2 regions of the Micromonospora cremea genome follow, and region 2 is predicted to be linked to the other one. Evidence: predicted binding sites of a transcription regulator. Region 2 holds the regulator's gene; the other holds the start of a gene.
What was found. The regulator HrcA, encoded in region 2, represses chaperone genes, less so after heat shock. The targets are predictions, from matches to a motif close to GGTTNGCACNCTCNNNNNGAGNGTGCNAACC.

Region 1 (14,518 bases), 600 kb from region 2:
GCACTCCGGCACCGGTTAGGAACCGCCGCCGTGACTCCGGCTCGACGCCCTCGCCGGGCGCCCGCCCGCTCGGCACGTCCGGCTCCGGCGGCGCGGCTGGGGTCACCGGCACCGGGAGGTGGTCCGACGTCATCGGGCCGGCCGGCGACACCGGCGCCTGCGGTGCCTCGTCGCGGGGTGCGATCGGCGTCGGCGGGGACCAGGGCCAGGGGTCCAGCTCCAGCGGACCGGCGATGAACATCCAGAGCACCAGGGCGCCGAGACCGCCGCCGGCCAGCGACGGCAGCGCGTCGGCGGCGTCCGCGCCGGAACGGGTCAGCGCGGCGGCCGCACCGACGGCGGCGAACGCCGCGATCCCGGTCAGGCCGAGGGCCAACCGGCGCGCCGCCAGCATCCCGAGCAGCGCGGCGAACGCGCCCAGCAGCAGCGCGGTGCCGACCAGGAGGGCGATCTTGTCGGCGGTGCCGAAGATGTCGATGGCGAGCTGCTTCAGCGACTCCGGGACGGCGTCGACGACCACCCCGCCGACCGCGACCAGCGGCGCCGACCGGGGCCCGGTCAGCACCGCCACCGGTTCCGCGATCCCGATCGCGATGGCGGCGGCGGTGACTCCGGCCAGCGCGGCGTACCGCCGCGACGTGGTGCTCATCGGCCCAGTGTGCGCGATCAACTCGCCGGGTCGCCAACCACGTCAGGGTTCGGTAATGAGCCGAAGACGGACCGGGGCACACCGCCGTACGACGGTGCGCCCCGGGACGTTACCGCTACCGGGTCAGAAGCCCGGGCCGTGCTGGTGGCCGTGACCGTGGCCGTGCCCACCGGCTGCGGCCGGCTCGGCCTGCTCCGGCTTCTCCACCACGAGGCTCTCCGTGGTGAGCAGCAGGCCGGCGATCGAGGCGGCGTTGGTGACCGCGTTGCGGGTCACCTTCACCGGGTCGATGATGCCGGCCTTGACCAGGTCGACGTACTCGCCGGCGGCGGCGTCGAGGCCGTTGCCCCACTGCATGTCGGCGACCTTCTGGGTCACGACGTAGCCGTCATGGCCGGCGTTCTGCGCGATCCAGCGCAGCGGCTCGACCAGCGACTTGCGCACGATCGAGACGCCGACCTTCTCGTCACCGGTGAAGCCCAGGTCGTCGTCGAGCACCGGAAGGATCTGCACCAGGGCGGCGCCGCCGCCGGGCACGGTGCCCTCCTCGACCGCAGCCTTGGTCGCCGCGATGGCGTCCTCGATGCGGTGCTTGCGCTCCTTCATCTCGACCTCGGTCGCCGCGCCCACCTTGATCACGGCGATGCCACCGGAGAGCTTCGCCAGCCGCTCGGCCAGCTTCTCCCGGTCCCAGTCGGAGTCGGAGGCCTCGATCTCCTTGCGGATCTGAGCCACCCGGTCGGCGACGTCGGCCTTCTGGCCGCCACCGTCGACGATCGTGGTGTTCTCCTTGTCGACCACGACGCGGCGGGCGGTGCCGAGCACCTCCAGGCCAACCTGGTCGAGCTTGTAGCCCAACTCCGGGGCGACCAGCTCGGCGCCCGTGGAGATCGCGATGTCCTGGAGCATCGCCTTGCGCCGGTCACCGAAGCCCGGGGCCTTGACCGCGCAGACCTTGAGGGTCTTGCGCAGCGAGTTGACCACCAGGGTGGAGAGCGCCTGGCCGTCCACGTCCTCGGCGATGATCAGCAGGGGCTTGCTGTTCTGCAAGACCTTCTCCAGCAGCGGCAGCAGCTCCTCGATCGCCGAGATCTTCTGGGTGGTGACCAGGACGTACGCGTCCTCGAGGACGGACTCCTGACCCTCCAGGTCGGTGACGAAGTTCGGCGAGATGAAGCCCTTGTCGAACTGGAGACCCTCGGTCACGTCCAGCTCGGTGGTGAGCGCGGAGCCTTCCTCGACGGTGATGACGCCGTCGCGGCCGACCCGCTCCATCGCCTCGGCGATCAGCTCGCCGATGGTGGAGTCCTGCGCGGAGATCGTCGCCACGTTCGCGATCGACTCCTTGCCGGTGACCTCCGCGGCCCGGCCGAGCAGCGCCTCAGAGATCTTGGTGGCCGCCGCGTCGATGCCGCGCTTGAGCCCGGCCGGGTTGGTCCCGGCGGTCACGTTGCGCAGGCCCTCGCGGACCATGGCCTGGGCCAGCACGGTCGCGGTGGTGGTCCCGTCGCCGGCGACGTCGTTGGTCTTGGTCGCCACCTCCTTGACCAGCTGCGCGCCGAGGTTCTCGTAGGGATTGGTGAGCTCGATCTCCTTGGCGATGGTCACACCATCGTTGGTGATCGTCGGCGCACCGAATTTCTTGTCCAGGACGACGTTGCGCCCGCGCGGGCCGAGGGTGACCTTGACCGCGTCAGCGAGGGCGTTGACACCGTGCTCCAGCAGGTGCCGGGCGTCGTCCGAGAAGCTCAGGATCTTCGCCATGAATGTCCCTTCGAAGCGCCACTGCCCCGGCCCGGCGAGCCGGACCGGGGCAATGACACTGATCGGTTGCTTACTTCTCGATGACCGCGAGGACGTCGCGGGCGGAGAGCACCAGGTACTCCTCGCCGGCGTACTTGACCTCGGTGCCGCCGTACTTCGAGTAGAGAACGGTGTCGCCGACCTTGACGTCGAGCGGCACACGGTTGCCGTTGTCGTCGATCCGGCCCGGGCCGACAGCGAGGACGGTGCCCTCCTGCGGCTTCTCCTTGGCGGTGTCGGGGATCACGATGCCCGACGCCGTGGTGGTCTCAGCCTCGTTCGCCTGGACCACGATCCGGTCCTCGAGCGGCTTGATCGCAACCTTGGTCGCGGTAGTCACGGGCATACCCTCCTGGGGTACTGGTTTCGTTGCTGACCGGCGGGGCCGGCCAGCGTCAATCTGCCACATGCCACCGGGCGGGGCCGTCGTCGCGGGTGCCGGTCCGCCTGGCGTTGCACCCGAGTCGTGAGACCCGGGAGCTGGCACCCTCGGGGTGAGAGTGCTAATCGCAGGTTATTCCGTGGCTAGCACTCCGTCAAGGAGAGTGCCAACGCACCGCCCGCCGTGTCGCCACAGTTCCGCCAGTCGTTACCGCAACACGCCGGGAGCACCTCGTCACGGAGTGGCCATCTCCCTACCGTCGGTTGCCACCACCAGAGCTGCGGAAAGGCGAGCCGAGTGTCCCGGATACCGACACTGACGTTCCTGCACGAACAGCTACGCCGCGCACGCCAGGCGCGCGGGCTCAGCCAGGAGGAGCTGGGCAAGCTGATCAACTACTCATCGTCGTACGTGAGTGCGGTCGAGACCGGGCAGAGCCCGGTCAAGCCGGACTACGTCGCCCGCATCGACTCGACCCTGGATACCGGCGGTCTCTTCACCGGCATGCTGGAGCTGATCCGCTTCCACGCCGCGCCCGACTGGTTCCGCCCGTGGGACGAGAACGAGCGGGAGGCGGCGGCGCTGCGCTGGTACGACCCGACGGTGATTCCCGGCCTGCTCCAGCCCGAGGGGCACGCGCGGGCGATGCTCGGTGTGCTCGGCGAGCTGACCGCCGACGAGGTGGAGACGCGGGTGGTGGCCCGGCTCGCCCGCCAGGCCCTGCTGACCGCCGAGCCGCGTCCGCACCTCGTGGCGGTGCTGGAGGAGCACACGCTGCGCCGGCAACTCGGCGATCGGGAGATCATGCGCGAGCAGCTACAGCATCTGCTGGCCGTGGGCACCGCACCGAACGTGCAGGTCCGGGTCGTGCCGGCCGACGCCCCCTGGTACATCGGGCTCCACGGCCCCTTCATCCTGGCCCGGCTCCAGAGTGGGGCCGAGCTGGTCCACCTGGACAACCAGCTCCGGGGGCCGACCGTGGACAGCCCGAACGACGTTGCCGCCCTGGAGCGGCGCTGGGAGCCTGTGACCGGCGAGGCGCTGCCATGCCGGCAGTCCGCCCGGCTGCTCGAGGAAGTGGTGCAGACATGGGCCTGACCCACGCCACCTGGCGCAAGTCCTCCCGCAGCACCAACAACGGTGGCGCCTGCGTCGAGGTCGCCGACAACCTGCCCGGCGTGGTCGCCGTGCGCGACAGCAAGGACCCGACCGGGCCGGTGCTCACCTTCACCCCGGCGAGCTGGCGGGCGTTCGTCGCCGCTACGCCCACCGACTGACACCACTGTCCGGGCAGCCCGGCCGGCCCGGGAGAATGACCGGGTGGATCTCGACCAGCTGACGGCCCTGCGTACCCCCGAGGGGTCGGCCGCGCTCGCGGCGGCGGCCGGGCTGGCCGGCGGTGACCCGCTGGCCGCGGCGTCGGCCCTGCGCGCGACCGGTGTGCCGCCGGCGCTGGCCTCGGCGGCACTGACCCAGGCCGAGCTGCGCCACCGGGCGGTCGGCAAGTTCGGCCCGGCCGCCGCCGGGATGTTCCTCACCCGCGCCGGGCTGGAGCAGGCCACCCGCCGGGTGGTCGCCGACCGCCGTGCCGCCCGGCTGCGCGATGCCGGCGTGCGCACCCTGGCCGACCTCGGCTGCGGCCTCGGCGCCGACGCGCTCGCCGCCGCCCGCGCCGGCATCCGGGTGTACGGGGTGGAGGCCGACCCGGTGACCGCCGCGATGGCCGCCGCCAACGCTGACGCGGCCGGGCTGGCCGAGCTGTTCACGGTCAAGTGCGGCGACGCCACCACGTTCGACGTCTCCCGGGTCGACGGGGTCTTCTGCGACCCGGCCCGACGCCGGGCCGGGACCGGGCGGCGGATCTTCGATCCGCGCGCCTACTCGCCGCCGTGGGACTTCGTCACCGGGCTCGCCGAGCGGGTGCCGCGCACCGTCGTCAAGGTGGCGCCGGGATTGGATCACGCGCTCATCCCGGCCGGCGCGGAGGCGGAGTGGGTGGGCGTGGATGGCGACCTGGTCGAGGCCGCGCTCTGGTGCGGCGAGCTGGCGGAGGTGCCCCGCCGCGCCACGCTCTACCGGCAGGGAGCGGGCGGCGACGAGACCCCCGCCACCAGCTCACCGGCTCGGGCGCCGCCGAGGCTCCGGTCGGCCCGGTGCGCCGCTACCTGTACGACCCGGATGCGGCGGTGGTCCGCGCGCACCTGGTCGCCGAGCTGGCCGGCGAGCTGGACGCCACCCTCGGCGACCCGAGCATCGCCTACCTCTACGCCGACCAGCCGACCCGCACCCCGTACGCGCGCTGCCTGGAGGTGACCGACGTGCTCCCGTTCTCGCTCAAGCGCCTGCGGACCCTGCTGCGGGACCGCCGGGTGGGCCGGGTGGAGATCCTCAAGCGGGGTTCCGCGCTCACCCCGGAGCAGCTCCGGCGGGACCTGCGACTGACCGGTGACGCGGCGGCGAGCCTGGTGCTCACCCGGGTCGCCGGGGCACCGACGGTTCTGATCTGCCAGCCGGTCGACTAGGTTCGCTCACGTGGCGGGACAGGGCACTCCGGCAACGGCACTGCTGGTCAAGCGCGGGATCGCGCATCGCACCCACCCGTACCGGGTGGCGCCGGACACGCCGAACTACGGCGCGCTGGTGGCGGCGGCGCTCGGCGTGCCCCCGGAGCGGGTGTTCAAGTCGCTGGTGACCGAGGTCGACGGCGCGCTCACCGTCGCGGTCGTCCCGGTGACCGGCGAGCTCGACCTCAAGGCGCTCGCGGCGGCGGTCGGTGGCAAGCGGGCGGCGCTGGCCGAGCGGGCGGTCGCCGAGCGGGCGACCGGCTACGTGCGGGGCGGGATCAGCCCGCTCGGGCAGCGCCGGCGACTGCCCACCGTGCTGGACGAATCCGCGCTGGACCTGCCGACGATCTATGTCTCCGCTGGCCGGCGGGGTCTGCAACTCGAAATGACCGCGGCCGATCTCGTGGCGCTCACCGAGGCGCGCACGGCAGCGCTGCAGACCCGCTGACAGCTGCCGCTCATGGTCATCTCCCCTGGATGACCGGGGAGTGACAGTCGCGTTGCTGAATTGTTATCGCTCCCAACAAACTTGACACTCCGCCGGTCTTGTGGACCGTGCGCGGTGCGCAATACGTTGCCGGGCACAACAAAAGAAACACCTTCCCCCACCCCGAAAGGACCCTGCACATGCGTAAGGGGCTCCTCACCATCGCCGCCGTGGGCCTGCTCACGACCGGCAGCATGACCGCCTGCGGCGGCGACTCCGGCGACGACCAGGCCAGCTCCGCCAAGACCCCCAAGATCGGCGTCATCCTGCCGGACAGCAAGTCCTCCGCCCGCTGGGAGAGCGCGGACCGTCGATACCTGGAAGAGGCGTTCAAGGCCGCCGGCGTCCAGTACGACATCCAGAACGCCCAGAACGACAAGACCGCCTTCCAGACCATCGCCGACCAGATGATCACCAGCGGCGTCACCGCCCTGATGATCGTCAACCTGGACTCCGGCACCGGTAAGGCCGTGCTCGACAAGGCCAAGTCGCAGGGCGTCGCCACCATCGACTACGACCGGCTCACCCTGGGCGGCTCGGCCCAGTACTACGTCAGCTTCGACAACGAGACCGTGGGCAAGCTCCAGGGCGAAGGTCTGGCGAAGTGCCTGACCGACCAGGGCGCCAAGAACCCGGTCGTGGCGTACCTCAACGGCTCCCCCACCGACAACAACGCCACTCTGTTCAAGAACGGCTACGACTCGGTGCTCAAGCCGAAGTTCGACGCCAAGGAATACACCAAGGGCCCCGAGGATGCCGTACCGGCGTGGGACAACACGCAGGCCGCGACGATCTTCGAGCAGCAGCTCACCAAGGCCAACGGCAAGATCGACGGCGTCCTGGCCGCCAACGACGGTCTCGGCAACGCGGCCATCTCGGTGCTGAAGAAGAACAAGCTCAACGGCAAGGTGCCGGTGACCGGGCAGGACGCCACCCCCGAGGGCCTGCAGAACATCCTCGCCGGCGACCAGTGCATGACCGTCTACAAGGCGGTCCGGGAAGAGGCCAAGGCCGCATCCGACCTGGCCATCGCGCTCGCCAAGGGCGAGAAGAAGGACACCGGCCAGACGGTGAAGGACCCGGAGGGCGGCCGCGACGTCCCCTCGGTGCTGCTCACCCCGAAGGCCATCTACAAGGAGAACGTCAAGGACGTCATCGCCGACGGCTACGTGACCAAGGAAGAGGTCTGCTCCGGGACGTACGCCAAGCTCTGCGCCGACGCCGGCATCAGCTGACCGACGCGGCAGTACCCGCCGGAACGACCATCGCCGCCCGGCACGGGAGCACCCATCCCGTGCCGGGCGGCGACCGCCGGACGGACCCCGACCCTCCCTTAAGGAGACCCCTCGTGTCCGCGACCCCCCTGCTGGAACTACGCGGGATCGACAAGAGCTTCGGTCCCGTCCAGGTGCTCCGCGATGTCGCCCTCACCGTCCACCCCGGCGAGGTGACCGCGCTGGTCGGTGACAACGGCGCCGGCAAGTCGACCCTGGTGAAGTGCATCAGCGGCATCCACCCCACCGACGCCGGCGAGGTCCTGTTCAACGGCGAACCGGTCCACATCGGCAACCCCCGCGACGCCGCCGCGCTCGGCATCGAGGTCGTCTACCAGGACCTCGCGCTCTGCGACAACCTGGACATCGTGCAGAACATGTTCCTCGGCCGGGAGAGGCGCAGCGGCATCGTCCTGGACGAACCGACCATGGAACAGCTCGCCGCCGAGACGCTGGCCGGGCTCTCCATCCGCACCGTCACCTCGCTGCGCCAGCACGTCTCCAGCCTCTCCGGCGGTCAGCGCCAGACCGTGGCCATCGCCAAGGCGGTGCTGTGGAACAGCAGGCTGGTCATCCTGGACGAGCCGACCGCGGCGCTCGGCGTGGCGCAGACCGCCCAGGTGCTCGAACTGGTCCGCCGGCTCGCCGACAACGGCCTGGCCGTGGTGCTCATCTCGCACAACATGAACGACGTCTTCGCCGTCTCCGACCGGATCGCCGCGCTGTACCTCGGTCAGATGGTCGCCCAGGTGAAGACCACCGACATCACCCATGCCCAGGTGGTCGAACTGATCACCGCCGGGCGCTCGGGCGGGCTCGGCCTCGCCACCGACCCGGGCGGCAACGGCAACGGCGCGCAGCCGGCCGACTCGACCCCAGGAGGCGACCGATGACCACCACCGCCGTGCGGAAGGGCGGCCCCGCCGCCGTCACACCACCGCCGACCGTCGGAAGCCATCTCCGCACCTACTGGAGCCGGGTACGCGGCGGTGACGTCGGCGGTCTGCCGGCGGTGCTGGGCCTGGTCGTGCTCTGCACCGTCTTCGCGGTCATGCGGCCGTCGTCGTTCCTGTCGGCCGGCAACTTCGCCAACCTCTTCACCCAGGGCGCCGCAGTCACGCTGATCGCGATGGGCCTGGTCTTCGTGCTGCTGCTCGGCGAGATCGACCTCTCCGCCGGCTTCGCCAGCGGCGTCTGCGCCGCGGTGCTGGCCAATGCGGTCACCGTGCTCGGCTACCCCTGGTGGGTCGCCGTGCTCGCCGCAGTCGCCACCGGTGTGGTCATCGGCACCAGTCTCGGCCTGCTGGTCGCGAAGATCGGCATTCCGTCCTTCGTGGTCACCCTCGCCGGCTTCCTCGCCTTCCAGGGCATCGTGCTGATGCTCGTGAAGGAGGGCACCAACATCTCCGTCCGCGACGAGGTCCTGGTCGCCATCGCCAACCGCAACCTCAGCCCCGTCCTGGGCTGGGTGCTGGCCGCCCTCGCGGTCGCCGGGTACGCGGCGGTGCAGCTGCTGCGGCACCGCAACCGCGTGGCCCGCGGGCTGATCACCGACCCGATCGCGGTGGTGGCCGTCCGGATCGGCGCGCTCGCCGTCATCCTCGGCACGGCGGTGTACATCCTCAACCTGGAGCGCAGCCGCAACGTCCTGGTCGTCTCGCTCAAGGGCGTGCCGATCGTGGTGCCGGTCATCGCGGTGCTGCTGATCGTCTGGACCTTCGTGCTCCAGCGCACCAGCTACGGCCGGCACGTCTACGCGGTGGGCGGTAACCGGGAGGCGGCCCGGCGGGCCGGTATCGAGGTGGACCGCATCCGCATCTCGGTCTTCGTGATCTGCTCCTCGATGGCCGCCATCGGTGGCATCGTGGCGGCCAGCCGAGCCAACTCGGTCGACCCGAACACCGGTGGCAGTAACGTACTGCTCTACGCCGTCGGCGCGGCGGTGATCGGCGGCACCAGCCTCTTCGGAGGCAAGGGACGGGTCCTCGACGCCGTGCTCGGCGGTGCGGTGGTCGCGGTCATCGAAAATGGAATGGGACTGATGGGATACAGCGCGGGAGTCAAGTACGTGGTCACCGGCGTCGTGCTGCTGCTCGCCGCCAGCGTCGACGCGCTCTCCCGCCGCCGCGCGGCAGCCACCGGCACCCGCTGACCGCGGGAGGAAACACCACGATGCGCCCGGCACCGAGTCAGGACGAGGTCCGACGGCAGAACCTCGGGGCACTGCTGCGGCACGTACACGTCCACGGGGCGACCACACGCGCCGAACTCACCACCACGCTGGGCCTGAACCGGAGCACCATCGGCGCGCTCACCGCGGACCTGGCCGGCGTGGGGCTGGTCAGCGAGGGAACGCCGAAGGAGACCGGCCGGGCCGGACGGCCGTCGTTGGTCGTCCGGCCCGAGTCGGCCCGGGTGTTCGCGTACGCGTACTCCGTGGAGGTGGACCGGCTGCGCGCCGCCCGGATCGGCCTGGGCGGCGCGGTGCTGGACCGCCGGGATCTGGACAGACCGCGCGGGCTGCTGGCCGCGGAGGCCGCGCCGCTGCTGGCCGGTGCGGTCAAGGAAATGCAGCAGGGCGTGCCGCGCGACGCGATCTGCGTCGGCGCCGGCGTCGCGGTCTGCGGCATGGTCCGCCGCGACGACGGCCTGGTCAGACTCGGCCCGACCACCGGCTGGGTGGACGAGCCGATCGGCGCGGCGCTCGGCGCCGAGCTGGGCATCGACGTGCCGATCACGGTGGGCAACGTGGCCGACGTGGCCGCGTTCGCCGAGCACGCGCGAGGCGTCGCCGCCGGCTGCGACAACGTCATCTACCTGTACGGGGACGTCGGCGTGGGCGCCGGCATCATCGCCGGCGGGCGTCGGCTGACCGGGCACGGCGGGTACGGCGGCGAGGTCGGCCACATGAAGGTGGTCCGCGACGGCATGCCCTGCGAGTGCGGCTCCCGGGGCTGCTGGGAGACCGAGATCGGCGAGCACGGCCTGCTCCGTGCGGCCGGACGCTCCGACGCCCGGGGCCGGGACGCGCTGCTGGCGGTCTTCGACGCCGCCGACCGGGGCGACGCCCGGGCCCAGACGGCGGTCCGCCAGGCCGGTGACTGGCTCGGCTTCGGGGTGGCCAACCTGGTGAACGTCTTCAACCCCGAGATGGTCATCTTCGGCGGCACCATGCGTGACCTCTACCTCGCCGCGGCAGCCCAGATCCGCAGCCGGCTCAACTCGAACGCGCTCAGCGCCTGCCTGGAACACGTCCGGTTGCGCACCCCGAAGCTGGGTGCGAACGCGCCCCTGATCGGCGCCGCCGAACTGGCCTTCGAGCGGCTCCTCGCCGACCCCCTCGACGTGGGCTGACCCGCGTACCCTGTCCGGCGTGGATGTCGAGCTGCGCGCCTCCGACGACGACCGCAACCGGGTGGTCGCCGAGCTGCACCGGCACACCACCGCGGGCCGGCTCACCCTGGACGAGTTCTCCGACCGGGTGGGCGCGGTGTGGACCTCCCGCACCCTCGGTGACCTGGCCGCACTGACCCGCGACCTGCCGGCCCTGCCCAGCCCGGCCGCCGACGCGCCGGCCGGCGGCGATCCCGCCGGGCACGGCCGTCGCGAGCTGCTGGTGCTCTTCGCCGTCGCCGCGCTCACCCTGCTGCTGCTCGGCGGCTTCCTCGCCGTCACCCGCTGATCCGCGCCGCCAACCGGTGAACTGATCGGGCGGTCAGTCCGTACCAGTGGACGGACGGGCAGCCGGCGGCACGTGGCTGCCCGGTCCAGACGCGTTCTGGTCCGGACCGAGGAGGCACCGCAGACATGGCACCGCTCAGATCCGCCCGTCGCCGGCTGGGCAACCGGACCCACCGGGCGGCGATGCTGCTCATCGCTGTCATCGCGGGGGTCGGTGTCCTGCCCGGCGTGGCCGTCGCCGCGCCCGCCGGCGGGCAGCAGCTCAACGCCGCAGACATGACCTTGCTCAACGGTGTGCGGCTGGCCGGGTTGTGGGAGATGCCGGCCGGTCAGATGGCCGCCGATAAGGGGCAGTCGGCCAAGGTCCGGGAGATCGGCGCGGGCATCGCCAACGAGCACCAGCAGCTCGACCAGCTCGTCGTGAACGCCGCCAACAAGCTGGGCGCGAGCATCCCGTCCGAGCCGACGGCCGAGCAGAAGGGCTGGCTGTCGGAGATGCAGAAGGCCTCCGGCGCCCGGTTCGACCAGATCTTCGTCACCCGGCTCCGGGTGGCCCACGGCAAGATCTTTCCGGTGATCGGCGCGGTGCGGGCGAGCACCCGGGACGCCACCGTCCGCAAGCTCTGCGACGACGCCAACAGCTTCGTGCTGCACCACATGCAGATGTTGGAGAGCACCAATCTGGTTCGCTGGCCGGAGCTGCCGCCGGCGGCGTTGCCCGCCCCCGGCAACGACGGGCTGCTGGCCGCCGCCGCCGCGAACGCCGGCCCGCAGGTCGGGGTCAGCAGCACCGTCGTCTGGCTGGTCTTCCTCGCCGCGCTGGGCACCGGCGGAATCGCCACCTACCGGATGCTGCGCCGCACCTGACCGTCGGCGGCGCCTAGCTGGTGGCGGCCGGGTCGCCGGGCTCGTCGCTGTGGTGCCAGGAGCGCCACAGCGCCGCGTACGAGCCACCGGCCGCCACCAGCTCGTCGTGCGGGCCCAGCTCGGTGATCCGGCCGTCCTCCACCACCGCCACCCGGTCGGCGTCGTGCGCGGAGAAGAGCCGGTGCGCGATGGCGACCACGGTACGGCCGGCCAGCACGGCCGCCAGGGAGCGTTCCAGCTCCCGGGCGGCACGCGGGTCGATCAGCGAGGTCGCCTCGTCCAGCACCAGGGTGTGCGGGTCCGCCAGCACCAACCGGGCCAGCGCCACCTGCTGCGACTGCGCCGGCGAGAGCGGGTGCCCACCGGCGCCGACCACGGTGTCCAGCCCGTCGGGCAGCGCCTCGGCCCAGTCCAGGGCGGCGACCGCGGCGAGCGCCGCCCGCACCCGCGCCGGGTCGGCGCCCGGCCGGACCATGGCCACGTTCTCCCGCAGCGAGCCGATGAAGACGTGGTGCTCCTGGGTGACCAGGGCCACGTGCGAGCGCAGCTCGTCCAGCGGCAGCTCGTCCAGCCGCCGGCCGTCCACGGTCACCGAGCCGCTGCGCGGGGCGTGCACCCCGGCCAGCAGCCGACCCAGGGTGGACTTGCCGGCACCGGACGGCCCCACCATGGCGAGCTTCTCCCCCGGCCGCGGAACCAGGGTCACCCCGTGCAGCACGTCCCGCCCCGTCCGGTAGGCGTACCGGACGTCGCGGGCGGCGAGCTGCTCCGCGCCGCCCGCGTCGGATGCGGCCGAGGCCGGCGCGCTGCTTGCGGGCCGCGCGTCGGCCACGGGGCTGTCGCCGGTACGGGCCACACCCAGCAGGCGGGCCATCGAGGCGCCGCCCACCTGGAGCTCGTCCAGCCAGGACAGCAGGCGGTCGACCGGGTCCACCAGCTGCTGCACGTAGAGGGTGGCCGCGGTGACCTGACCGAGGCTGACCAAGCCCCGCAGGTAGAACCAGCCGCCGATCAGCAGCGTGGCGACCACCGGCACCACATACCCGATCTCGGCCACCGGGAAGAAGACGGTCCGCAGGTTGAGGGTGTACCGCTCCGCCGCGTACGAACGGCGGACGTCCACGTCAATGCGGGCCCGGCGGCGCGCCTGCTGCCGCAACGCCTCGGTGGTCCGCGAGCCCTCGACGGTCTCGCTGATCCCGTCGGTGATGTCCGAGTAGGCGGCGTTCTCCCGCAGGTAGCCAGCGGGGGCGCGGCGCAGGTACCAGCGGGTGCCGGCCCAGAGCAGCGGCACCGCCAGCAGGCAGGGCAGCGCGAGCAGCGGGCCGATCAGCAGCAGCGCGCCGATGACGAACCCGGTGGTGACCACCGCGATCAGTGTCTCGGGCACCGCCAGGCGGACGGTCCGCGACAGCGCGGAGACGTCCCGGGAGGTGCGGGTGAGCAGGTCCCCGGTGCCGGCCCGCTCGACGGTGGCCAGCGGCAGGTCGAGGATCCGGTCCACGAACTCCTCACGCAGCTCGGCGAGGACCCGCTCACCGAGCCGCGCCGAGGCCAGGTGGGCGAAGCGGACCAGCACCGACTGGGCCAGCACGAAACCGCCGATGAGCAGCGCGATCTGGTCCACGGTGGACTGGCCGACACCTCGGGAGATGCCCTCCACGAGGTCGCCGAGCAGCCGCGGCGCGGCCAGCCCGGCGGCGGCGGCCAGCGCGTGCAGGCCGAGGGCGGCGGCCAGCGCGCGCGGGTGCCGGCGGACCAGCGTGCGCGCGTACCGGCGGACCTGCCGCGCGTCGGCGACCGGCAGTGCGGTGGCCATCAGTCCTCCTCCCGGCTGACCGTCGCCCGGTAGCGCGGCTCGCCGTCCAGCAGCTCGGCGTGCGTCCCCTTGGCCACCACCTTGCCGTCCTCCACGAAGATCACCCGGTCGGCTCGGCTGAGCACCAGCGGGCTTGTGGTGCAGACCAGGGTGGTCCGGCCGGCACGCGCGTCACCCAGCCGCTGTGCGATCCGGGCCTCGGTGTGCGCGTCGACCGCGCTGGTCGGCTCGACCAGCAGCAACGTCTCCGGGTCGGCGACCAGCGCGCGGGCCAACCGCAACCGCTGCCGCTGCCCTCCGGAGAACTCCCGGCCGCGCTCGGCCACCGGGCTGTCCAGCCCGTCGGGCAGCGCCTCGACGATGTCCGTCGCGCTCGCCGCGACCAGCGCCGCGGCGAGTGCCGCGTCGTCGCCCCGGTCGTGCGGGTCCAGCTCCGTGCGGAGCCGGCCGGTGAACAGATGCGCGTCGTTGTCGGCCACCAGGATCCGCGCGCGCACCGTCGCCAGCGCCAGCGACCGCAGCGGTACGCCGTGCAGCGTGGCGTCCGAATCGGTGTACCGGCCGAGCCGGTCCACGATCTCGGCCGCGTCCTCGGGGGCGGTGGCGGCCAGCGCGGTGAACCGGCCGGGGTGCAGCACGACTCCGGAGCCGGGGTCGGCCAGCTCCCCCGGCCCGTCCGGCAGCGCCACCGGCTGCGCCGGATCGACCAGCTCCGGGGTCAGTTGCAGCAGCCGGACCACCCGGCGGGCCGACACGTGCCCACGGGTCAGCTTGTCGACCGCCTCGGTGAGGTTGCGCAGCGGGTTGACCAGGAACGCGGTGTAGCCGTAGAAGGCGACCAGTTGCCCGGCGCTGATCTGGTCGCGCAGCGCGAACCGGGCGCCCAGCCAGGTCACCAGCACCAGGAAGGCGCCGGGCAGCAGCACCTGCGCCGCCTCCAGCAGCGACTCGACCCGGGCCACCCGCAGGCCACGCGTACGCAGCTCCTGCGA
Region 2 (14,518 bases):
CGGCGCCAGCAAGGCGGGACTGAACGCGCTGGGCCAGTCCCTCGCCGTGGCGCTCGCGCCGTACGGCATCGCGGTCGCCACCGTCGCGCCGGGCTTCGTCTCGACCGACATGACCACCGAGCACCTGCGCGGTGAGCAGGGCGCGGCGATCCGGGCGCAGAGCCCGTTCGACCGGGTGGGCCGGCCGGAGGAGATCGCCGCCGCGGTGCACTGGTTGGCCTCGCCACAGGCCGAGTGGGCCTCCGGCACCATCGTCGACCTCAACGGCGCCTCCTACCTCCGCAGCTAACCGCCCCACCCACCGCGACGCCGCCCGCCGCGCGCCGCGCCCCGCCCCTCTTCCCCGTCGATCTAGGGCGTTTCGTCGCTAGTGGATCTCCAACAACGGCGATATGCCCTAGATCAACGGGGACAGGAGGCGGGGAGGCGCGGCCGGGAGGCGGGGACCGGGGGCGGGGGGCGGGGGGTGCGGGCGCTTGGGCGGGGAGTTACCAGCGGTTGAGGCGGGTGGCGAGCACGCTGAGCGCCGCCACCCCGGCGGTGGAGGTGCGCAGCACTGCGGGCCCGAGCCGGACCGGCCGGCCGCCGGCCTCGCGGAAGGCGGTCAGCTCGGCCGGGGCGATGCCGCCCTCCGGGCCGACCACCAGGACGATCTCCCCGGCGGACGGCATCTCGGCGGTGGTCAGCCGCTCGTCGGCCTCCTCGTGCAGCACGAACGCGGCGGCGGCACCGGCGATCCGGCGGGCCACCGTGGCCGTCGACTCGTCCGGCGCCCCGGCCACCACCGGCAGCCAGGGGCGGCGGGCCTGCTTGGCCGCCTCCCGGGCCGTGGCCACCCACTTGTCCCGGGCCCGAACGCCCCGGTCGCCGCGCCACTGGGTCACCGAGCGCACCGCCGCCCAGGGCACGATCTCGTCCACCCCGACCTCGGTCATCGCCTGCACGGCCAGCTCGCCCCGGTCACCCTTGGCGATGCCCTGCACGACCGCCAGCCGGGGTACGGGCGCGTCCGCGTACCCCCGGGAGGTGACGGTGAGCTCCAGGCTGCCCCGGCCGACGGCGGTGACCTCGGCGGCGGCCGTGCCCCCCCGGCCATCGGCGAGCAGCAGCTCCTCGCCGACCCGCAGTCGCTGCACGGTGGCGGCGTGGTGCCCCTCGGGACCGTCGAGGGTCATCGTGTCGGCGGTGGGCAGCGACTCGACCAGGAACAGCGGGGCGGACACGATGATCAGGCTAGCCGCAGCGGCGGCGGCACGGACGGCGAGCCCGGGAGCCGGTCAGGCGTGGCCGTTGAACGCGTCGCGCATCCGGGAGAAGAAGCCGCCCTGCTTGGACAGCTCGGCGACCTCCTCGCCCCGGGTCTTGGCGAAGTCGCGCAGCATCTTCTCCTGGTCCGGGTCGAGCTTGGTCGGCGTCCGGACGTCCAGGTGCACGTAGAGGTCGCCCCGGCCGGTGCCGCGCAGGTGCGGCACACCCCGGGCGCGCAGCCGCAGCGTGCTGGCGGGCTGGGTGCCGGCCTTGACGTCGACCGTCTCCTCGCTGTCCAGGGTCTTGATGGTCAGCCGGGTGCCCAGCGCCGCCGCGGTCATCGGGACGGTGACCCGGCAGTGCAGGTCGTCGCCCTTGCGGGAGTACACGTCGTGCGGCCGCTCGTGGATCTCCACGTAGAGGTCACCGGCGGTGCCGCCACCCGGGCCAACTTCGCCCTGCTGGGCCAGCCGGATCCGCATGCCGTCCTCGACACCGGCGGGGATCTTGACGGTCAGCGAGCGACGGGTGCGCACCCGGCCGTCGCCGGCGCAGGTGGGGCAGGGGTGCGGGATGGTGGTGCCGTAGCCCTGGCAGACGGTGCACGGCCGGGCGGAGACCACCTGGCCGAGGAAGGTGCGCTGCACCGACTGCACCTCGCCCCGGCCGCCGCACGCCTCGCAGGTGGCCAGGTGGGTGCCGGCGGCCGTGCCGGCGCCGGAGCAGGTGGTGCAGAGCACCGCGGTGTCGACGGTGATCGGCGCCTCGACGCCGAACGCCGTCTCGTGCAGGTCCAGCTCCAGCCGCAGGATCGCGTCGGCGCCCGGCCGGGTACGCGGGCGCGGGCCGCGCACGCCACCCGCCGCGCCGCCGAAGAACGCGTCCATGATGTCCTGGAACCCGACGAACGGGCCGGCCCCGCCCGGACCGCCCGGGCCGCCGGCGCCGCCGCCCCCCGGAGCGAGCGGGTCGCCGCCCAGGTCGACGATCTGCCGCTTCCGGTCGTCCGAGAGCACCTCGTACGCGGCGTTGATGTCCTTGAACTTCTCCTGAGCCTCCGGGTCCGGATTGACGTCCGGGTGGAACTGGCGCGCCAGCTTGCGGTAGGCGCGCTTGATTTCGTCGTCGGAGGCTTCCCGGCTCACACCGAGGATGCCGTAGTAGTCCCTGGCCACTGCGTTCCGTGTCCTCATGTTCGTCTCGCGTTGCGCCGGTCGGCGGCCGCAGCCGGCCGTCGGCCCTGACTGGTCAGTTCTGGGCCAGCAGCTCGCCCACGTAGCGTGCCACGGCGCGCACCGTGGCGATGGTGCCGGGGTAGTCCATCCGGGTGGGCCCCAGCACGCCCAGGCCGCCCACGATGGTGGCGCCCGGGCCGTACCCGGTGCTGACCACCGAGGCGGCGCGCAGGTTGTCGAACTCGTTCTCGTCGCCGATCAGCACCCGGGTCGTGCTCGGCTCGGTCTCGCCGATGAGCTTGAGCAGCACGACCTCCTCCTCCAGCGCCTCGAGGATCGGCCGCAGCGAGCCCTGGAAGTCGAGCAGGCCGCCCCGGGTGAGGTTGGCGGTGCCGGCCAGCGCGATGCGTTCTTCGTGCCGCTCGACCAGCGTCTCCAGCAGCACGGTGGAGAGCGTGGTCATCGCCGGGCGCAGCTCGGACGGCGCCTCTTCGACCAGCGCCTGCACCAGCGGTGGAGTGTCGGACAGCCGGGCGCCGGCGAGCTTCTCGTTGACCAGTCGGCGCAGGTCGGTGACGTCGTCGGGGTGCACCGGCCCGGGCAGCTCGACCAACCGCTGCTCCACCCGACCGGTGTCGGCGATCATGACGAGCATCAGCCGGGTGGTGGAGATCGGCACCAGTTCCAGGTGGCGCACCGAGGAGCGGGCCAGGCTCGGGTACTGCACCACGGCCACCTGCCGGGTCAGTTGGGCGAGCAGCCGCACGGTGCGGTGCACCACGTCGTCGAGGTCGACCGCGCCGACCAGGAAGCGTTCGATGGCCCGGCGCTCGGCCGGGCTAAGCGGCTTGACCCGGGAGAGCCGGTCCACGAAGAGCCGGTAGCCGCGGTCGGTGGGCACCCGGCCGGCACTGGTGTGCGGCTGCCGGATGTAGCCCTCCTCCTCCAGCACGGCCATGTCGTTACGGACGGTGGCCGGGGAGACACCGAGCTGGTGCCGCTCGACCAGCGCCTTGCTGCCGACCGGCTCCTGCGTGGAGACGTAGTCCTCGACGATGGCGCGGAGCACGGCGAGCTTGCGGTCGTCGAGACCCATCCTCCGCACCTCCTGTCGCACGTCGGCCGCCGGCACGGTGGGGCCGGCGGGCCGTCCTGGCACTCGACTGTAACGAGTGCCAGTCTACGTCGGCGCGCCCGCCGGCGCGATGATCAAGGCCGTCGCTGTCCGTTCAGCCGGACCGGCCCGGCGGTGTCGCTCTGGTGCGGCGTTGCCACCGGCCCCTACCGTGACATCCATGACTGAACCACCTCGTCCTCCCGGTGCGGGAGACCCCGGCGATCAGCCGCCGGAGCCGACCTACCCGCCGGCCGCACCCGACCCGGCCTCCTCGGCCGAGCCACCCACCGCACCACTGTCCGGGGCACCCGGCCCGGGCGGCTATCCCCCGGCCGGTGGCTATCCGCCGCCCACCGGTGACCAACCGTCGTCGGGCGGCTACCCTCCGCCCGGTGGCTACCCGCCCCCCGGGGGCTATCCCCCTGGCGGCTATCCGACCGGCGGCGCCTACGCCGGCCCCGGCGGCGGCTACGCCAGCAACGAGGACAAGACCTGGGCGCTGGTCGCGCACTTCGGCGGCGCTGCCGGCGCGCTGATCAGCTTCGGCCCGCTGGGCTTCGTCGCCCCGCTCATCGCCTACCTGGCCCGCGGTCAGCAGTCGCCGACCGTCCGCGCGCACGCCCTGGCCGCGCTGAACTTCCAGATCCTCTGGTCGATCATCGCGTTCGTGCTGCTCTTCGTGAGCTGGTGCCTGCTCTTCCTGCCCAGCATCGCGGTGGTGGTGATCCAGATCCTGTTCGGGATCATCGCCGGCATGAAGGCCAACGAGGGTCAGCCCTACCGCTACCCGATGTCGGCCAGTTTCATCAAGTGACCCGGGTCGGCCGCTCCCCCGGCCGGCCCGGTGCACCTGCTCAGGGCAGCAGGTCGCGCACCACGGCGTCGGCGAGCAGGCGGCCGCGCAGGGTGAGCACCGCCCGGCCGGCCGTGTACTCCGGTGCGGCCAGCAGGCCGCCGGCCAGCGCCCGCTCGGCGCCGGCCCGGCCGGTGGCGTCGAGCACCGCCAGCGGCAGGCCGGTGGCGAGCCGCAGCCGGAGCATCACGTCCTCCATGTGCGCCTCGTCGGCGGTGAGCACCTCCCGGGCCAGGCCGGGCGACGCGCCGGCGGCCAGCCGCTGGGCGTACGCGGACGGGTGCTTGACGTTCCACCAGCGCACCCCGCCGACGTGGCTGTGCGCCCCGGGGCCCAGCCCCCACCAGTCGGCGCCGGTCCAGTAGAGCAGGTTGTGCCGGCACCGGGCCTCGTCGGTGCGGGCCCAGTTGGAGACCTCGTACCAGGAGTGGCCAGCCGCGTCGAGAGCGGCCTCCGCGGCCAGGTAGCGGTCCGCGGCGACGTCGTCGCTGGGGTACGGCAGCTCGCCCCGGCGCATCCGGGCGGCCAGCCGGGTGCCGTCCTCCACGATCAGGGCGTACGCGCTGACGTGGTCCACCCCGGCGGCCACCACCTGGTCCAGCGAGGCGGCGAAGTCCTCGGCCCGCTCCCCCGGGGTGCCGTAGATCAGGTCCAGGTTGACGTGCTCGAATCCGGCCTCGCGCGCCTCCAGGGCGGCGGCGGTGGCCCGGCCGGCGCTGTGCTTGCGGTCCAGGATCGCCAGCACCCCCGGGGAGGCGGACTGCATGCCGAGTGAGATCCGGGTGTAGCCGGCGGCCCGCAGCAGCTTCAGCGACTCCGGGGTGACCGATTCCGGGTTGGCCTCGGTGGTCACCTCGGCGTCGGCGGCCAGCCCCCAGGTGCGGTCGATGCCGTCGAGGATGCGGGCCAGGTCGTCGGCGGGGAGCAGGGTGGGCGTGCCACCGCCGACGAAGACCGTGTCGACCCGCGGCGGTGGGCTGTCGCCGAGCACCCGGGCGGCGAGCGCCAGCTCGGCCAGCACGGTGTCGGCGTACCCCTCACGGCTGGCGCCGCCGCCCAACTCGGCCGCCGTGTAGGTGTTGAAGTCGCAGTAGCCGCAGCGGCTGGCACAGAACGGCACGTGGACGTACACGCCGAAGCCGCGCGCGCCGACCGCGGTGGTGGCGGTGGCGGGCAGCGATCCGTCGGCGGGGACGGTCTCACCATCTGGAAGGACGCCGGGCATGGCCACTAGTGTGCCCGGCATGACCTCTCCCGACGTGCTCGTGCGGGTCTCCACGGCCCGCGGGGTGACCACCCTCACCCTGGACAGCCCGCACAACCGCAACGCGCTCTCCACCGGCCTGATGACCCAGCTGCTGGCCGGGCTGGCCGACGCGGTGGCGGACGACGCGGTCCGGGTGATCGTGCTCGACCACACCGGCCCGGTCTTCTGCTCGGGCGCGGACCTGAAGGAGACCGCCGCGGCGTACGCCAGCGGGATGGTGCCGGCCGGGATGCTGGGCGACGTGCTCGCCGCGCTCTGGGACTGCCCGAAGCCGGTGCTGGCCCGGGTCGCCGGTCCGGCGCGGGCCGGCGGGTTGGGCCTGATCGCCGCCGCCGACCTGGCCGTCTGCGCCGACGAGGCCACCTTCGCCTTCACCGAGGTGCGGATCGGGGTGATCCCGGCGGTGATCTCGGCGACCGTGCTGCCCCGCCTGCATCCGCGCGCCGCCGCCGAGCTGTACCTGACCGGGGACACCTTCGACGGCCGTCGGGCGGCCGAGATCGGCCTGGTCACCGCCGCCGTCCCGGCGGACGGGCTGGACGCGGAGGTACGCCGGTACTGCGATTCCCTGGTGCGCGGCGCCCCGGGTGCGCTGGCCGGCGCGAAGGAGTTACTGCGCCGACCGGGCACCGCCGAGCTGCGCGCTGAGCTGGCCCGGCTGTCCGCTCTGTCGACCGGCTACTTCCTCTCGGACGAGGGACGCGAGGGGGTCACCGCATTCCGGGAGAAACGACCGGCGCGCTGGGTGCCCGCTCTCGACGTCTGAGCGGTCCGGGTGGGGTTGCTGTTCGTGCCTCCTTTGCTCTGCTTCAACGGGCGCAACCTCGGTGTCCGGATAGCGGACGTTTGCGCCCCGATCGATGGGGTGACGCTCACGACAGGTGACGCCCGCAGGACGTACGGTGCTCGGCCATGGACCGGTAGACCTCGCACCGACGGCGCTCGTAGCGCGTAATGCCCGATTATTGTCGAATTGGGGCGGATGGAAGAGCGGTACGGGCAGGTGAGAGCACGGTAGGAGCGGGAACGCCGGCTGGTGCGGCCGGGCCGGCCAGGTCGAAACCGGTCGGACGACCCGGATTGGTCGCCGTGGGACGTACGCTTGTCGGACTGTCGATCTGGGGGTGTGGGTGCGAACTCGGGCAACCGTGGCGGGTGGACTGGTTCTCGTCCTCATCGCCGTGATCGCAGTCTGGCTCGTCGTTCGGCAGGTCGGGGACAAGCTGCGGCTGCCGCTGTCCTCGCGGACCTGCACGGTCCAGGCCGACGGCCGGGTCGCCCTGGACGCCGACCAGATGGCCAACGCGGCGACCATCGCGGCGATCGGCGCGCAGCGCGGAATGCCCGAGCGGGCCGTGGTGGTCGCGCTCGCCACGGCGTACCAGGAATCCGGGCTGCGCAACCTCGCCGACGGCGACCGTGACTCGGTCGGCCTCTTCCAGCAGCGCCCGAGCCAGGGCTGGGGCACCCCGAAGCAGATCCGCGACCCGCGCTACGCGGCGAACCGGTTCTACGCGGCGCTGAAGAAGGTGCGCGGCTGGGAGTCGATGCGGGTCACCGACGCCGCCCAGCGGGTGCAGCGCTCGGCGTTCCCCGAGGCGTACCAGAAGTGGGCCGACGACTCTGAGGTGCTCAGCCGGGCGCTGCTGGGCGACGCCACCGGCGCGGTCGCCTGCTCGGTGGGGCGTACCCCGGTGATGCGCGGCGCGGCGGCGGCCGCCCAGTTGACCCGCAACCTGGTGCTGGACTGGGGGGTGTCGAGCACCGATCCGGCGGACCAGACCGGGCTGGCGGTGACCGCGGGCGACCAGCGCGACGGCTGGCGGTACGCGCACTGGCTGGTCTCGCACGCACAGGACCACGGGGTGAAGCTGGTCCGCTTCGGCGGCCTGGAATGGACGGCCCGGGACGGCACCTGGGGGCGGGTGAACGGTGAGCAGGGCCCCACCGGTCAGGTGGTGGCCGAGGTGTTCGCCGAGGTGACGCCGCCCTGATCTCTTGACCGGCAGTCACCGCACAATCGGACAACGGCCCACAGACACCGCTATTAATCACGCAGATCTGACCGTCCGTGTTGGTTCCGCTGCACCCGGTCCAGCCGGGGTCAACCCGCCCCGCTGGCCCTCCCCAATGCCGAGGCATGCGCGTTACGATCGGCGACCTGTGCCACAAGATGGTTTCACCTCATGGGGAGGGGTACGACGCGGTGTTCGATTACGGCGACCGGACCGGCTACGAACCGATCAGCGACACTGACCGCAAGGAGTTCCACGAGCAGGGCTTCCTCCTGCTGCGCAACGTCCTGACCGAGGATCACCGGGCGGCGCTGGAGGCGGCGGTCGACCGCGTCTACGCGGAGGAACAGGCCAAGGGCAACACCAAGAAGGACGGCACCCTGCACCTGCTGGGCTTCCTGGAGCGCGACGAGCTCTTCGGTGAGCTGCTCACCCACCCGATCGCCTTCCCGTACATGTGGGGGCTGGCCGGCTGGAACATCTACACCCACCACAACCACCTGGACGTCACCCCGCCGGCGCTCGAGCCGGAGAAGCCGTACTGGGGCTGGCACCAGGACGGGTACCGCCAGAACTCCGACCCGGAGACGATGGACCCGAACCTGCCGCGGCCGATGTTCTCGCTCAAGGTCGCGTACGTGCTCTCCGACCTCTCCGAGACCGGTCGCGGCGCCACCAAGGTCATCCCGGGCAGCCACCTGTGGAACTCGCTGCCCCGGCCGAAGGACCTCAGCGTGCACAACCCGGACCCGGAGGGCACGGTGGAGATCACCGCCAACCCGGGCGACGCCTTCATCTTCGACCGCCGCCAGTGGCACTCCCGGTCGACGAACCTGTCGAGCATCACCCGCAAGATGCTCTTCGTCGGCTACACGTACCGGTGGATCCGTCCGCTGGACGAGCTGCACCCGGACCTGAACGGCGAGTGGTACCGCAACCGCACGCCGGTGCAGCGCCAGCTGATCGGTGAGGGCACCCACACCGCGAACTACTGGGGCATCAACTGGGACGGGTACGTCGACGACGAGATCCCGCTGCGCAAGGAACTCAAGGAGCGCGGCCTCCTGGACCGCAACATCCCCTGGCTCCGCTGACGTGAGGAAGGGCCCCTTGTCATCGCTTCCTGCATGACAAGGGGCCCTTTTTAACGCGAGGGCCCGTCCGGCGCCGGCCCGCCTGGCCAGCTAGCCGCGGGACGCGAGGCGCGGGTGTGATGCTTCGGCTAGCCGACAGTTGAATGGCACCGCACCGGGCAGGCCGTCGCCTGCCGGCTGCGGGAAGCTCACGCTGGCCGCCTGGGGCGGCACCACCGCCCACATCGAGGACGTCCTGGTGCGGTGAGCGCCGCGTCGGTGACTGGCACCGGCCGACCCCACCGGTGCGCCCGCTCGGCTGGTTGTGTCAGAGCCCCAGCCGGCGGCGGGCCTTCGCCCGGATCGACTCCGGCAGGTCGGGTGTCTCCAGCAGCCGGGGCAGCAGCTCCGGCTCCAGGCTCGTCGCCCGGAACACCTCGCCGATGGTCACCCCGTGCGCGGGCCGGTCCACCACTTCGACCGGGTCGCCCGGGCCCACCTCCCCCTCGCGGAGCACCCGCAGGTAGGCCCCGGGCAGTGCCCGGGCGGTGAACCGCTTGATCAGGTCCGGTACGCCCCAGAAGCCGGCGAAGGTGGTGCACGGGGTTCGGGGCTTGGTCACCTGGAGCAGAGCGGACCCGATCTGCCACTGCTCGCCGATCACCGCGCCGGTCACGTCGACCGCGTACGTGGTGAGGTTCTCGCCGAAGCCGCCGACCCGAACGTTCCGGCCCAGTTCGGTCGCCCACCAGGCGGCGTCCTCCTCCGCGTAGGCGTAGACCGCCTGGTCCTCGCCCCCGTGGTGGGCTCGCTCGCCGATGAAGTCACCGGCCACTCCGTCGACGCGGAACAACACCGGCGTGTCCACCGGCCGCTTGTCGATGCCGCTGCGACCGCTCGCGTCGCCGGCCCACTCGGCCTCGGTGACCACACCGAGGTTCACCGCTGCCACCCTGCCCGTCATGGCGGTCAGCCTAGCGGGGTCGACGGGGTGGGGGCGCTGCCAAGATCCTCTATCCGTACCGGGTGCGGTGTTCAGCCCTTGACGGCGCCGGCGACCAGGCCGGAGACCATCCGCCGCTGCACCAGCAGGAAGAAGATGATGACCGGCAGGGTGAACAGGGTGGAGGCGGCCATCACCGGGCCCCAGTTGGTGTCGTCCCGGCCGAAGAAGAAGGTCATGGCCACCGGCAGGGTGTACCGACCCTGGTCGTTGATGAACGTCAACGCGAAGATCAGCTCGTTCCAGGCGGTGATGAAGGAGAAGATGCTGGTGGCCACCAGACCGGGTGCGACCAGCGGAAACAGGATCCGGCGGAAGATCTGGGCCCGGCTGGCTCCGTCGATCGCCGCCGCCTCCTCCAGTTCCTTGGGCACCGCGGCGACGAAGCCGCGCAGCATCCAGACCGCGAACGGCAGCGAGAAGCCGAGGTACGTGAGGATCAGGCTGGGCAGGGTGTTGTAGAGCCCGAGCCGCTGGATCATCAGGAACAGCGGGATGACCAGCGCCTCCAGCGGGATCATCTGCACGATCAGCAGCATGATCAGGAAGCTGGTCCGCAGCCGGAACCGGAACCGGGCCACCGCGGTCGCGGCGAGCAGCGCCACCAGACCGCTGAGCACCACCGTCGCGACCGCAACCAGCGCGCTGTTGAGGAAGAAGTCGGCGAAGCTCACGCCGGGGATCAGGTTGCCGGTCAGGATCTCCCGGTAGTGCGCCAGCGTCGGGTGGGTCGGCACCGGCTGCGGGGTGGACGAGAAGATCTCCTTGCTCGGCTTCAGCGAGGTGGAGATCATCCAGTACACGGGGAACGCCGCGAAGAGCGCGACCAGCAGCCCGGCGCCGTTGAGGGCGATCTTCTTCACGACTCGTCCTCCTGCCTGAGCACCATCCGTACGTAGAAGCCGGTGACCACGAGCAGGATCAGAGTGAGGATCACCGCGATGGCCGCACCGAGGCCGTACTTCGGCGGCGGCGAGAACGCCTCCGCGTAGGAGTAGATGGAGAGCATGAACGTCGGCCGGTCCTGGGTGCCGCCGGCGAGCACGAACTGCTGGGTGAAGACCTTGAAGTCCCAGATGGTGGAGAGCACGATCAGGATGCCGAAGACCGGGCGCAGCAGCGGGAAGGTGATCTTCCAGAACGCCCGCCACGGCCCGGCGCCGTCCACCCGGGCAGCCTCGTGCAGCTCGCTCGGCACGCTCTTCAGGCCGGCGAGCACGCTGACCGCGATGAACGGGAACGAGTGCCAGACCACCACCAGGGTGAGGATGGCGAAGAAGAGCAGTGGCGAGTTGAACCAGCCGTAGCCGGTCCAGTCACTGTGGCCGAACAGGGCGTTGGAGAGGCCGTCCGGCAACGCGTTGAACAGCCAGGTGACCAGACCGCTGGTGTCGTCGAAGATCCACTTCCAGACGATCGTGCCGGTCAGCGCCGGGGTGGCCCAGGCGAGCATCACGCAGCTGGCCACGAAGGTGGCCATCTTGCGGCCGAGCCGGTTGAGCAGCAGCCCGACCAGGGTGCCGAGGACCATCGTGAGCAGCACGTTGGCCGCGGCGAACAGGACCGTGTTGCGCAGCACGGTCAGGAAGAACGGGTCGGAGAGGATGTCGGCGTAGTTGCCCAGCCCCACCCACGGCCACTCCCGGTCGCCGCGCAGTTGTCGGACGCTGTTCAACCGGTAGAAGGACATCACCACCACCTGGCCGAGAGGCCAGAGCAGCAGCACCCCGATGATCGCCAGTGCGGGCAGTAGCAGCAGGTACGGCAGGCGGTCGACCCGGCGGCGCCGCCGCGCGGGGGTCTCCCGCGCGGCGGCCGCCTCCGGCACCTCGGTCAGCGTGGTCACTTGGCGTTGAGGATGCTTTCCATCTCAGCGGCCGCGTCGGCGGTGGCCTTCTCGACCGTCTTCTGACCCTTCATGACCGAGCTGTTCATCGCCTGGGTCACCGTCTTGGTCCGGCTGACCTCCACCCACTTCGGGGTGAGCGGCGTGAGCTTGGTGTTCTGCATGGTGGTGGCGAACGCCGCCATCACCTTGTCGTTGGTGTACTTGTCGCTGGCGACCAGATCCTGGTAGACCGGGAAGAACCCGAGGCTGCTCGCGAAGCTCTGCGAGTTCTTCTTGTTCAGCAGCACGGTCAGGTAGTCCCAGGCCAGGTCCTGGCGCTCGCTGTCCTTCCAGATCGCCACGTCCGAGCCGCCGGCGAAACCGGGCGCGGCCTTGCCGTCCGGGCCGGGGATCGGGAACGTACCCCAGACCTTCTCGATCTCGGGGTTGTCCTTCTTGATGGCGCCCTGCTGCCAGCTGCCGGCGAAGGCCATCGCGGCCTTGCCGGTGGCGAACTGGGTACGGGCGTCGATCTCGTTCCAGCCCGCGGCGGCCGGCGGGGCCACCTTGTGGACGGTCACCATGTCGGTCCAGAACTTGACGGCCCGCTGCGCCTCCGGCGTGGTGTAGCCGGACTTCCAGGTGCCGCCCTGGTTGCTGGCGATCTCGCCGCCGGCCCCCCAGAGGAAGGAGTAGAAGGGCAGCTCGGAGTTGCCCGGCAGCGCGATGCCGTAGGTGCCCGGCTTCTTCGCCTGCACCGTCTTGGCCACGCTGACCAGCTCGTCCCAGGTCTTCGGCGGCTGTACGCCCGCCTCGGCGAACCAGTCGGTGCGGTAGTAGATCGCGCGCACGCCGGCGTACCAGGGCACGCCGTACTGCTTGCCGTCGAGCTGCGCGTTGCGGACCAGGTCGGGCAGCAGGTCCTTGCCGTCGGCCCAGCCGCCCATCCGGCCGCTCACGTCGGCGAGCGCCTCCTGGGCCGCCCAGCCCTGGGTCTCGGTGTTGCCCAGCTCGGTGATGTCCGGCCCCTCACCGCCGGCGAGCGCGGCCTGGAACTTCTTGGGCGCCTCGAGCCATGGGATGTACTGCACCACCACGTCGGTGTCGGGGTGCTTCTGCCGGAACTCGGTCTCCACCCCGTCGAGGAAGGTGTTCTGCGCGTCCCCACCCTCGCCCATCATCCAGACCGTGAGCTTGCTGTCGTCGGCCGCTTCGTCGCCGGAGCCTCCGCAGCCGGTCAGCACCATCGCGGCCGAGGCCACCACGGCGGTGACCGGGGCCAGCCGCTTCCACCTGTTCACGCCACTTCTCCCCTCACACCGCCTGGAACTAACCTTCTCAGCCGCACCCTAGTACGAAGAATTCCTTTACGACAGTGGGCGTGCCGGCGGAAGCGTGGCGACCGTACCGCAGGGGGCCGGCGAAAGGCGCTGTGACATCGGGCCGAAGTCGGGCACTCCCGCAGGAAAGAGCGCCCGGCCGAGGGCCGGGCGCTCTTTCCTGCGGTGGCGGTGGTGCCAGGTGATGCCGGGCTGTTATCGGGTGACGCTGCGGCGGCGACCCACGCCGGCCACCAGCGCGACCGCGATGGCCGCCAGCACGACCTGCACCAGCAGCTCGCCCCAGTCGATGCCGCTGGTCTCGGTCGCGATGCCGATCGCCCGCGCCAGCACGGTGCCCAACAGGGCCGCGCCGACACCGATCAGCATGTGCAGCCACATCGGCATGTTCTGCCGGCCCGGGACGACCAGGCGGCCCAGTGCCCCGACGATGAGACCGACAACGATCGCAGTGATGATGCCCCACACGGTGAGCTCCACGGTCGCCCTCCTTCGAAAGAATGTCTGACACACGGTGTGTGTTTCCTGTCGTGACCGTTAAGTTCCCGACCCACCGAAAATCCAAACCGACTTTGCCCACCAGACGATCACCCTCGGGCACAGACGACCCGCTTTCCACCGCGACCCGCTCTCCCAGCCGCGGGCTCTCCGCGTGGCCCCCGCACGATCCGCGCGGATCTTGAAATGGTCGAGGGGCGCGACGCTCTTCCGGGGTACGCGGAAGGGCGCCCGACCGTGTCGGTCGGGCGCCCTTCGAACGTGTCGCGTTGTGCGGTGGTGCTGGGTGTTACCGGGTGACGCTGCGGCGGCGACCCACGCCGGCCACCAGCGCGACCGCGATCGCGGCCACGACGACCTGCACCAGCAGTTCGCCCCAGTCGATCCCGTTGGTCTCGGTCGCGATGCCGATCGCTCGCGCCAGCACGGTGCCCAGCAGCGCCGCGCCGACACCGATCAGCATGTGCAGCCACATCGGCATGTTCTGCCGGCCCGGGACGACCAGGCGGCCCAGCGCGCCGACGATGAGACCAACAACAAGCGCAGTGATGATGCCCCACACGGTGAGCTCCACGGTCGCCCTCCTTCAAAGAATGTCTGACACACGGTGTGTGTTTCCTGTCGTGACCGCTAAGTTCCCGACGCACCGAAAATCCAAACCGACTCACCCACGAGGCAAACGGTGGATGTCGATGCAACCCGGCTGCGTCGATTGACGTGGGGGGCGCGTCCACACAGGTCGCAGGCACTGTCGTCGGGCCACCCGCCACCGGTACGGCCCGAAAAATTTCTTCACCCGCCGCCAGGCGCGCCGCTGCCCACCACCGCTCCGGCCGGGTCGGCACGTCGCCCGGCCGGGGACCCGGCGAGCGCCGGTCGCACGGCCGGGGACACGGCGAGGGGCGGGTCAGGGTCCGCGACACGGGGACTGCCGCCGGGCTACGGCGACGGCCGGCACCCCGTCGGGCGACCGGTCTTCGCGACCGGCCCGGCCGGGGCACCGGCCGTGTTCGTCAGTCAACGCCGGCGCACCGGCGGCGGTGTCACTTCTTGCCGGCGGGCTTCCCGTCGCCGGAGTCGGAGGAGAGGGCGGCGATGAAG

Region 1: the regulator HrcA is predicted to act here: its motif matches at 2,931-2,961, upstream of groES (co-chaperone GroES).

Annotation. Positions count from the first base shown of each region.
Region 1 covers NZ_FSQT01000002.1:1,307,072-1,321,589, forward strand. Annotated here, with positions in the region: gene BUS84_RS19345 (molybdopterin-dependent oxidoreductase) at 1-649, opposite strand, end outside; gene groL (chaperonin GroEL) at 773-2,413, opposite strand; gene groES (co-chaperone GroES) at 2,484-2,798, opposite strand; gene BUS84_RS19360 (helix-turn-helix domain-containing protein) at 3,132-3,932, shown strand; gene BUS84_RS19365 (DUF397 domain-containing protein) at 3,923-4,111, shown strand; partial or broken gene BUS84_RS19370 (THUMP-like domain-containing protein) at 4,155-5,356, shown strand; gene ybaK (Cys-tRNA(Pro) deacylase) at 5,367-5,846, shown strand; gene BUS84_RS19380 (sugar ABC transporter substrate-binding protein) at 6,026-7,120, shown strand; gene BUS84_RS19385 (ATP-binding cassette domain-containing protein) at 7,234-8,052, shown strand; gene BUS84_RS19390 (sugar ABC transporter permease) at 8,049-9,311, shown strand; gene BUS84_RS19395 (ROK family protein) at 9,332-10,513, shown strand; gene BUS84_RS19400 (DUF1707 SHOCT-like domain-containing protein) at 10,533-10,841, shown strand; gene BUS84_RS19405 (DUF4142 domain-containing protein) at 10,967-11,707, shown strand; gene BUS84_RS19410 (ABC transporter ATP-binding protein) at 11,721-13,526, opposite strand; gene BUS84_RS19415 (ABC transporter ATP-binding protein) at 13,526-14,518, opposite strand, start outside.
Region 2 covers NZ_FSQT01000002.1:702,521-717,038, forward strand. Annotated here, with positions in the region: gene BUS84_RS16540 (SDR family NAD(P)-dependent oxidoreductase) at 1-289, shown strand, start outside; gene BUS84_RS16545 (16S rRNA (uracil(1498)-N(3))-methyltransferase) at 489-1,223, opposite strand; gene dnaJ (molecular chaperone DnaJ) at 1,278-2,423, opposite strand; gene hrcA (heat-inducible transcriptional repressor HrcA) at 2,497-3,519, opposite strand; gene BUS84_RS16560 (DUF4870 domain-containing protein) at 3,719-4,354, shown strand; gene hemW (radical SAM family heme chaperone HemW) at 4,395-5,618, opposite strand; gene BUS84_RS16570 (enoyl-CoA hydratase-related protein) at 5,638-6,426, shown strand; gene BUS84_RS16575 (hypothetical protein) at 6,785-7,654, shown strand; gene BUS84_RS16580 (phytanoyl-CoA dioxygenase family protein) at 7,801-8,769, shown strand; gene BUS84_RS16585 (MOSC domain-containing protein) at 9,077-9,712, opposite strand; gene BUS84_RS16590 (carbohydrate ABC transporter permease) at 9,784-10,614, opposite strand; gene BUS84_RS16595 (carbohydrate ABC transporter permease) at 10,611-11,597, opposite strand; gene BUS84_RS16600 (sugar ABC transporter substrate-binding protein) at 11,594-12,880, opposite strand; gene BUS84_RS16605 (GlsB/YeaQ/YmgE family stress response membrane protein) at 13,115-13,399, opposite strand; gene BUS84_RS16610 (GlsB/YeaQ/YmgE family stress response membrane protein) at 13,707-13,991, opposite strand; gene lepA (translation elongation factor 4) at 14,461-14,518, opposite strand, start outside.